Regions from separate parts of the Brenneria tiliae genome, predicted to be linked through region 1. Evidence: predicted binding sites of a transcription regulator. Region 1 holds the regulator's gene; each other region holds the start of a gene.
The links. Region 1 encodes CRP, which controls carbon source genes, mostly activating them, when cyclic AMP is high. Its sites were predicted from a motif close to ATGTGANNNNNNTCACAT; they were not measured.
Positions count from the first base shown of each region.

Region 2: the regulator CRP is predicted to act here: its motif matches at 2,244-2,261, upstream of idnO (gluconate 5-dehydrogenase).
Region 3: the regulator CRP is predicted to act here: its motif matches at 1,521-1,538, upstream of yrbN (protein YrbN).

Region 1 covers NZ_JAKPCB010000096.1:48,463-51,746, forward strand. The annotation lists gene MFP24_RS10215 (phosphoribulokinase) at 1-564, shown strand, start outside; gene MFP24_RS10220 (OsmC family protein) at 605-1,012, opposite strand; gene crp (cAMP-activated global transcriptional regulator CRP) at 1,329-1,961, shown strand; gene MFP24_RS10230 (polysaccharide lyase) at 2,610-3,284, shown strand, end outside.
Region 2 covers NZ_JAKPCB010000102.1:285,207-288,490, reverse strand. The annotation lists gene MFP24_RS19975 (MdtA/MuxA family multidrug efflux RND transporter periplasmic adaptor subunit) at 1-384, opposite strand, end outside; gene MFP24_RS19970 (gluconokinase) at 689-1,243, opposite strand; gene idnO (gluconate 5-dehydrogenase) at 1,265-2,029, opposite strand; gene edd (phosphogluconate dehydratase) at 2,781-3,284, shown strand, end outside.
Region 3 covers NZ_JAKPCB010000098.1:172,016-175,299, reverse strand. The annotation lists gene pnp (polyribonucleotide nucleotidyltransferase) at 1-424, shown strand, start outside; gene nlpI (lipoprotein NlpI) at 553-1,437, shown strand; gene yrbN (protein YrbN) at 1,545-1,619, shown strand; gene MFP24_RS13295 (DEAD/DEAH family ATP-dependent RNA helicase) at 1,612-3,284, shown strand, end outside.

The DNA.
Region 1 (3,284 bases):
GAAGCGATCCCCTACAACCAGGTGCCCGGTACGTTCACGCCGTGGGAGCCGATGCCTGAACCCACCGACGTGCTGTTTTATGAAGGGCTGCACGGCGGCGTGGTGACCGATAGGCACAATGTGGCGCAACACGTCGATTTGCTGGTCGGCGTGGTGCCGATCGTCAACCTGGAATGGATTCAGAAACTGATTCGCGACGTGAACGAGCGCGGACACTCGCGCGAAGCGGTGATGGATTCGGTGGTGCGCTCCATGGAAGACTACATCACCTACATTACGCCGCAGTTTTCACGCACGCACATCAACTTCCAGCGCGTTCCCACCGTTGATACCTCCAACCCGTTCGCCGCCAAGTCGATCCCCTCACTGGACGAAAGCTTCGTGGTGATTCATTTCCAGGAACTGGATAATATTGACTACCCTTATCTGCTGGCCATGTTGCAGGGATCGTTTATTTCCCATATCAACACCCTGGTGGTGCCCGGCGGGAAAATGGGTCTGGCGATGGAGCTGATTATGGCGCCGCTGGTGCAGCGCCTGCTGGAAGGGAAAAAAATCGAATAGTCCGCCGCGGCAAAAGCACCAGCGGGCGATACGCCGAGGATTACCCCGCTATGCGGACTTCATGACTGTGCGTGACCTCGACGGCTTTATCCAGCATCAGCGCCACCGAGCAATAGCGCTCCGCGGAGAGCGCCACCGCCCGTTCCACCGCTTTCTCCGTCAGCCCTGTGCCCGTCACGATAAAATGCAGATTAATATGGGTAAACAGGCGCGGCGCTTCCGTTCTCCGCTCCGAGGTCAGTTTAACCTCGCAGTCCGCCACGTCATGACGGCCTTTCTGCAGGATCGACACCACGTCAATCGCACTGCAGCCGCCAACCGACATCAACACCATTTCCATTGGGCTTGGCGCCTTGTCTCCCGAATTGCCATCCATCAGCACCTGATGCCCGGACGCTGATTCACCAAGAAAAGTTAAACCTTCAATCCACTTTACTCGAGCCTGCATGCCGCCTCCGCTAAAAATTTTTTGAAAATTTATATCGTTACTGTACAAAAACACGCTATAACCAAAGCTTCATCATGCTGAAGCGAGACAACACAAGACAGGTCCTTCAAGCTGTGTTACAAACGAAAATAGAATCTGCCTTTTCTGGACAAACTCAGATACCGGGGAGATGATGATGTCGCCAGATAGAGGCTCCAGTATATTCCCTGACGTCATTCTTCCTAGACGAATTTTGAATGTTTAGCAGTAATACGCCGTACAGGGAACTCTGAGCCCTGTGATTTGCGCAGTGAATTACAACAGAGGATGATAGCGAATGGTTCTCGGCAAACCGCAAACAGACCCGACTCTCGAATGGTTCCTTTCTCATTGTCATATCCACAAGTATCCATCGAAGAGCACGCTGATTCACCAGGGTGAAAAAGCAGAAACGCTTTACTACATCGTGAAAGGCTCTGTCGCAGTGCTGATCAAAGATGAAGAAGGCAAAGAAATGATTCTCTCTTATCTCAATCAGGGAGATTTTATCGGTGAACTTGGCCTGTTTGAAGAAGGTCAGGAGCGCAGCGCCTGGGTACGGGCGAAAACGGCTTGTGAAGTTGCTGAAATTTCTTATAAAAAGTTCCGGCAGTTGATTCAGGTGAATCCCGATATTCTGATGCGCCTGTCGGCGCAGATGGCCAGCCGACTACAGGTAACTTCAGAGAAAGTCGGTAATCTGGCGTTTCTCGACGTTACCGGCCGTATTGCTCAGACGTTATTAAACCTGGCGAAACAACCCGATGCCATGACTCACCCCGATGGCATGCAAATAAAAATCACCCGTCAGGAAATTGGGCAAATCGTCGGCTGTTCACGCGAAACCGTGGGCCGTATTCTTAAAATGCTGGAAGACCAGAACCTGATCTCCGCACATGGTAAAACGATTGTGGTTTACGGCACCCGTTAAACCATTCCGTTACCCTACAACAAAAAAGCGTGAAGCGAGTTTCACGCTTTTTTTTATCACCATCAACGCAGGTCTCATATTTACCCCTTAGTTAATGAGCAGGGTATTTATTATCAAAATAAATTATTTACCGGCAATGTAAATAGCCTTACCAACAGGCTTAATCTATTATTTTCAATATCGGCAAAATAAAAATCAGCCATGATTTATAAAGTTATATTTTAATATAGATCAATAAAACTCCATTTTTATTTATTTTAAGAAAATCCCTATTAATATGGATATCCGGGGGGATTTTTCAGACAAATCCACCTTATATGAATATATTGCTGAAAACAGAAACCTATGGAAATAAAAAAAACCATCATGAGAATATAACTTATTGATAATAAAACAATAAATATCTTATGCGTAATTTTAATTGGCAATTTAGCTTTCATAGAACCCTCCTTTCCTTTCGATTATTCAAAAGACGCATTGAACTCACCGTATTGAATTGTTTTATTTTTGTGATAACACTGATGCGGGTTTTTGATAAAACTGAAAACTGATATTCCATTTTTAGCGAAAAATCCAACCTTATTACCCTGGGCATATGGAACGATAAATGCCTTAACGAAAGTTATATTCCAACAGGAGATAATCCTTATGAAATACCTACTGCCTTCAGCCGCCGCCGGGCTGTTATGTCTTGCCTGCCAACCAGCGATGGCGGCCGATACCGGCGGCTATGCCACCACCGACGGCGGCAACGTTTCCGGCGCCGTCAATAAAACGGCCGGTTCGATGCAGGACATTGTCGATATCATCGCGGCAGCGCGTCTGGACTCAAGCGGTAAAAAAGTGTCAGGCGGCGCCTACCCCGTAGTCATCACCTATAACGGCAATGAAGATGACTTAATCAAGGCGGCGGAAGCCGATATCTGCGGTCAATGGAGCAAAGCGGCGCGCGGCGTGGAGATCAAGGAGTTTACCAAAGGCATTACCATCCTCGGCGGCAATGGTTCCTCAGCAAACTTCGGTATCTGGATCACCAAGTCCTCCAACGTCGTGGTGCGTAATATGCGCATGGGGTATATGCCCGGAGGCGCCCAGGATGGCGATGCAATCCGCATCGACGACTCCCCGAACGTCTGGATCGACCATAACGAGATCTTCGCGAAAAACCATGAGTGCGAGGGCACGCCGGACGGCGATACCACCTTTGAATCCGCCGTGGATATCAAAAAAGGCTCGACCAACGTCACCGTCTCCTACAACTACATTCACGGCGTCAAAAAGGTCGGCTTAAGCGGTTCCAGCAATAGCGATACCGGACGCAAC
Region 2 (3,284 bases), on a different contig from region 1:
GGTCAGCTCTACCTGAAACGGCCGCGGATCGATCTCCGCCAGCAGATCGCCGGCGTTGACCTGCTGCCCCTCCTGAAAGTGCAGGGCCATCAGTTCGCCGTCAACCCGGCTGCGGACGGTGACGGTATTGGAGGCGGTAACGGTGCCGAGCGCGGAAAGATAGTAGGGAACCGAGGCGGAACCGGTCCGGGCGGCCTGCACCGGAGGCAGCACGTTCATGGCGGCACGGCGACCGCCGCCGTTTCCCTGGCGCGCCGCGGGCGCGGCACGATCGCCGCTCTGGCCGGCGGTGGTTTGCGGCTGGGTGAAATGACGCCAGAGCAGCAGAGCGGCAACAACGACGGCAACGAATATCAACGGGCGTAAGAGGCGTTTGGCATTCATGGTAATCGGTTAGTCTCTCCGTATGGCGCGGACGGCGCGGGTCCCTGGAACATAGCGTGGTATAAAATTATGCGTTTTATCATACTAGTTTAACCACCCCATGCCGGAAAAATAATGAAGGAAATATGGAAGATATGTCAGGGATTGTCGGCGCGGGGCGGAAATGCCATACCCGACAGGCGGAAATCAGGCCGCGGCCAAAGCCTCTGACGGCGGCGGCGTGCCGGCGGGAGGGGTGTCGGAAACAGAAATGCCGCCTTGTCCCGGCAGGGTGGGGGCAAGGCGGCATTGGCAAGACGTTGTTTTATGCCGTTTGCTCCGTTCGGCCGGCGTGCGGAGATTGCGGCGCCCTTTCCTGGGATAGCGCCTCGATGCAGCGGTTGACCACGCCGTCGAGCGAGGCGGCGATGTCGATCGGCATCACGTCGCTTTCCCGTTTATCGGGAGACTCCAGGGTGGCGAACTGACTTTTCAGCAGGCTTTCCGGCATGAAGTGACCCGCGCGCTGTTGCATCCGTTCTAACACCAACTGGTAGTCGCCGTTCAGCCACAGGAAGGTCATATGGTTATTCCCCTCTCTCAGCCGGTCGCGGTAGCGTTTTTTCAACGCGGAACAGACCAGAAAGCCGGTTTCGTTTTTTTGCTGCAGGCTATAGGCCACGTCGCTCAGGCGTTCGAGCCAGGGCAGTCGATCGTCGTCGTTCAGCGGGCGGCCGGAGGCCATTTTTTCAATGTTCGCCCGCGGATGCAGGTCATCCCCATCGATGAATTTGGCGTTGAGGCGACTGGCCAGCGCCAACCCGACGCTTGATTTCCCCGTGCCGGATACGCCCATGATAATAATGCATTTACCGGACATACTATTCTCTCCCAGAGTCGGTCACACCGCGACCAGCATGCCGCCGTCAACGAACAACAGGTGCCCATTGACGAAATCGGACGCTTTCGATGAGAGGTAGACCGCCGCGCCGATTAACTCTTCCGGGTCTCCCCAACGCGCGGCGGGGGTGCGTTGGCATAACCAATCGGTAAAGGCTTTGTCATCCACCAGCGTTTTGGTCATGTCGGTTTTAAAATAGCCGGGGGCGATACCGTTAACCTGAATGTTATAGCGGGCGAGTTCCACGCACATTCCGCGGGTCAGCATTTTTACCGCCCCCTTGGAGGCGGCGTAAGGGGTGATGGTATCGCGGCCCAGTTCACTCTGCATGGAACAGATATTGATAATCTTTCCGCGCCGGCGTTGCACCATATGGCGCGATACGGCTTGAGAAACCAGAAAGACCGATTTTTGGTTAACGTTAATCACATCGTCCCACTCTTTTTCCGGAAATTCGGTAAAGGGGTGACGGCGTTGAATACCGGCGTTATTAATCAACACATCAATGGCGCCGATGTTTTCTTCGATATGGTGAATGGATTCCTGAACGGCGTCATGGTTGGTAACATCGAATGCCGCCGCATAGGCTTGATAACCGGCGTCGCGTAATTGTCCAACGGCTCTTTCCGCGCGTTCGGCGGTAATGTCGTTAATAATGATTTCCGCGCCAAATTCAGATAACCCTTTAGCCAGCAGAAAACCGATGCCTTGCGCGGAACCCGTAATAAGCACTTTCTTTTTGGACAGTGAAAATAGATCTTTCATAAATAATTCCTGATGGCTGCCTGAATGATTTTTTACGCAATGCCGTTATATTTCCGCGTGTCGTCAATTCCGATTCGGTAAATAATTAACCATCGGCATAGACCGTCCTGAAAAAAACAGGATGGCTGATGTTCAATTTATTTCACTCTGACCGATAAACGGAATGTCACCGTAAATAACGTGGGGCTATGAAACCGTTTTACGACGGGTAAAACTGTGACTAAGATCACTTTAAAGCGTGTTACTACCAGCTGTTACGGATTACGTGACCTTCATCAGGTCGTTAGCGGAAAAATTAGCCGAGCCGCAAGCAAACGCGGCGGAAAATACTCGATGGTTAAATTATAATTATATGATATTTAATATTATTTATTTTTACAGTTTCGGTATTTCCGCTTATAGGGGTAGCGGCAGTCTAGCCACAAATGTTGTAGAGTAAAGGTGATTTTTACCTTAATGATAGAGTATTGCAACAATCGGCGCGGTGGAAATGTCGACCGGATCACGTTACCGGTAACATGATTTGTTAACATCATATAGGGTAGGTAAGATAGTGGCAGAAGGTTAATAGCGTGGCGGTTTTTTATTAAATACCCACCGATAGCGGCTTCTGTTTTTTAATTAACAGGGGAGGGGGCGCTCTTATTTTAAAAGGGCGTGATAAGCGGGTGAAAAATAATATCGCTCATGCCCGCCGGTTACGCGTTGCCGCTCCCATTGTGCCGTTTTTGATTCAGATCCAGGAGACAGTATGAACCCGGTTGTATTACAGGTCACACAGCAGATTATCGATCGTTCAACCGACAGTCGGCGCGCCTATCTTGAGCGGATAGCCGCCGCCGGAGAGAGTAAGGCGCAGCGTTCCCGGCTGGCCTGCGGTAATCTGGCCCACGGCTTTGCCGCCTGCGCGCCGGATGACAAAGCGATGCTCAAAAATATGGTGCACAGCGATATTGCGATTATCACGGCGTATAACGACATGCTTTCCGCCCACCAGCCTTACGAAAACTACCCTGAGCAGTTGAAAGCGGCCCTGCGGGCGGCGGGCGCGGTGGGGCAGGTGGCGGGCGGCGTGCCCGCCATGTGCGACGGCATCACCCAGGGGCAGGACGGCATGGAGCTGTCGCTGATGAGCCGCGATGTGATTGCGATGTCGGCGGCGGTGGGGCTGTCGCACAATATGTTTGACGGCGCGCTGTACCTTGGCATCTGCGACAAAATTGTTCCCGGTTTATTGATGGCGGCGCTGTCGTTC
Region 3 (3,284 bases), on a different contig from region 1:
TGTGATTGGTAAAGGCGGTTCGGTTATCCGTGCGCTGACCGAGGAAACCGGCACCACCATCGAAATTGAAGACGACGGTACGGTGAAGATTGCCTCCACCGACGGCGAAAAAGCCAAACACGCGATTCGCCGTATCGAAGAGATCACCGCTGAAATCGAAGTGGGCCGCATCTACCAGGGTAAAGTGACGCGCATCGTCGACTTCGGCGCTTTCGTCGCCATCGGCGGCGGCAAGGAAGGCCTGGTGCATATTTCTCAGATCGCCGAAAAGCGCGTTGAGAAAGTGACCGACTACCTGCAAATGGGTCAGGAAGTGCCGGTCAAGGTACTGGAAGTCGATCGCCAGGGACGCGTGCGTTTAAGCATCAAAGAAGCAAATGCTCAACCTCAGGAAGCGGCCGTAGCGCCTTCTGAGGGTGAATAACTGTTAAAATAAAAACAGTCGTACGGCTCCTTACATTGTAAGGAGCCGTGATCGTAAGGATCGGATATCCTTATATTGAGCTGACCGGGACAGGATGTTCATCCAATGTTTGTCTTCGGGAGTGGGAAATGAAGCCTTTCTTGCGCTGGTGTTATGTTGCGACAGCACTCATGCTGGCAGGATGCAGCAACACGGATTGGCGTAAAGACGCGGTACTGGCGGTTCCGTTACAGCCTACTTTGCAGCAGGAAGTGATTCTGGCGCGCATGGAACAGATCCTTGCCAGCCGGGCATTAACCGATGATGAGCGAGCACAGCTATTATATGAGCGCGGAGTGCTGTATGATAGCCTCGGGCTGAGGGCGTTGGCGCGAAATGATTTTTCACAAGCGTTGGCGATTCGCCCTGATATTCCAGAGGTTTTTAACTATCTGGGTATCTATTTAACGCAGGCAGGCAATTTTGATGCTGCCTATGAAGCGTTTGATTCTGTACTAGAGCTTGATCCAACTTACAATTACGCGCGTTTAAACCGGGGCATCGCTTTGTACTATGGCGGTCGTTACCTGTTAGCGCAGGATGATCTGCTGGCGTTTTATCGAGACGATCCAAATGATCCTTTCCGTTCGTTGTGGCTGTATCTGGTGGAGCGAGAAATCAATCCGCAGACGGCCGAAGTCGCGTTGCAGAAACGCTATGACGAGGCGCAGAAAGGACCGTGGGGATGGAATATTGTCGAATTCTACCTGGACGCAATCAGCCAAAAAGTGCTGATGGCGCGTTTGCAGGAAGAAGCTACGGATAACACTTCGCTCGCTGAGCATCTCAGTGAAACTGACTTCTATTTAGGTAAGCACTACCTAAGTCTGGGGGACAAGAACACCGCTTCGGCGCTGTTCAAGCTGACGGTTGCCAACAATGTCCATAATTTTGTTGAGCACCGCTATGCATTGTTGGAATTGGCGCTATTAGGCCAAGAGCAAGACGACCTATCAGGATCGGACCAGCAATAGCTGACGAACAACTATTTCAGCCTGAAAAAACTTCGGTTGTCACCTGTTACGGGTGAGGGCTTTTTTGTTCGCTTTTTAATCCAATTTGAGCCGGTTCACACTTTTCAATGAAAATGACTGAAAATTTTCTCGACGAGTTATGTAGACTGGCCGCCATTTATGAGGCACGTGTACATGACTGAGTTTGAAACCACTTTTGCTGAGTTGGGGCTGTCTGCTCCAATCATTAATGCCCTTACCGATCTGGGCTACGAAAAACCATCGCCAATTCAGGCGGAATGTATTCCTCACCTGCTGAGCGGTCGCGATGTGCTGGGTATGGCGCAGACCGGCAGCGGTAAAACCGCGGCGTTTGCGCTGCCGCTGCTCAACAATCTCAAACCCGAGCTGAAAGCGCCGCAGATGCTGGTGCTGGCGCCGACCCGCGAACTGGCGGTGCAGGTCGCCGAAGCCTGTAATGATTTCGCCAAACATATGCACGGCGTGAGCGTGGTGGCCCTGTACGGCGGCCAGCGTTACGACGTACAGCTGCGCGCGCTGCGCGGCGGCGCGCAGATCGTGGTCGGTACGCCGGGACGTCTGTTGGATCACCTGAAGCGCGGCACGCTGAATTTGTCCAACCTGAGCGGCCTGGTGCTGGATGAAGCCGATGAGATGCTGCGTATGGGCTTTATTGACGATGTGGAAAACATCATGGCCCAGATCCCGGCGGAACATCAGACCGCGCTATTCTCCGCGACGATGCCGGAAGCGATCCGCCGTATTACGCGTCGCTTTATGAAAGATCCGCAGGAAGTGCGCATTCAGTCCAGCATCACCACCCGTCCGGATATCAGCCAGAGCTACTGGACGGTCTCCGGCATGCGTAAAAATGAGGCGCTGGTTCGCTTCCTGGAATCCGAGGATTTTGACGCGGCGATTATTTTCGTGCGCACCAAAAACGCCACGCTGGAAGTGGCCGAAGCGCTGGAGCGCAGCGGCTATAACAGCGCCGCGTTAAACGGCGATATGAATCAGGCGCTGCGCGAGCAGACGCTGGAACGTCTGAAAGACGGCCGTCTGGATATTCTGATCGCCACCGACGTGGCCGCCCGCGGTCTGGACGTCGAGCGCATCAGCCTGGTGGTCAACTACGACATACCGATGGACTCCGAGTCTTACGTTCACCGTATCGGTCGTACCGGCCGCGCCGGTCGCGCCGGTCGCGCGCTGCTGTTCGTGGAAAACCGCGAACGCCGTTTGCTGCGCAACATTGAACGCACCATGAAGCTGACCATTCCGGAAGTTGAACTGCCGAATGCCGAACTGCTGGGACAGCGCCGTCTGGCGAAGTTTGCCGCCAAGGTGCAGCAACAGCTGGAAAGCAGCGATCTGGATATGTACCGCGCGCTGCTGGCTAAATTGCAGCCGCAGGAAGAGCTGGATATCGAAACCCTGGCCGCGGCGCTGCTGAAAATGGCGCAGGGCGAACGTCCGCTGATCCTGCCGCCGGATCCGGTATTCGATCGTCGTCCGCGTCGTGAATTCCGCGATCGTGACGATGCGCGCGGCGACCGCCGTCGCGAGCCGCGCGAAAGCCGCGATGGCGATCGTCCGCCGCGCCGTGAACGTCGCGATGCGGGCGATATGGAACTGTATCGTATTGAAGTGGGCCGTGATGACGGCGTGGAAGTTCGCCACATCGTGGGAGCGATTGCCAACGAAGGCGATATCAGCAGCCGCTATATCGGCAACATCAAGCTGTTTGCCTCCCACTCGACGATTGAGCTGCCGAAAGGGATGCCGGGTGACTTGTTATCTCACTTTACCCGTACCCGTATTCTGAACAAACCCTTGAACATGCAGTT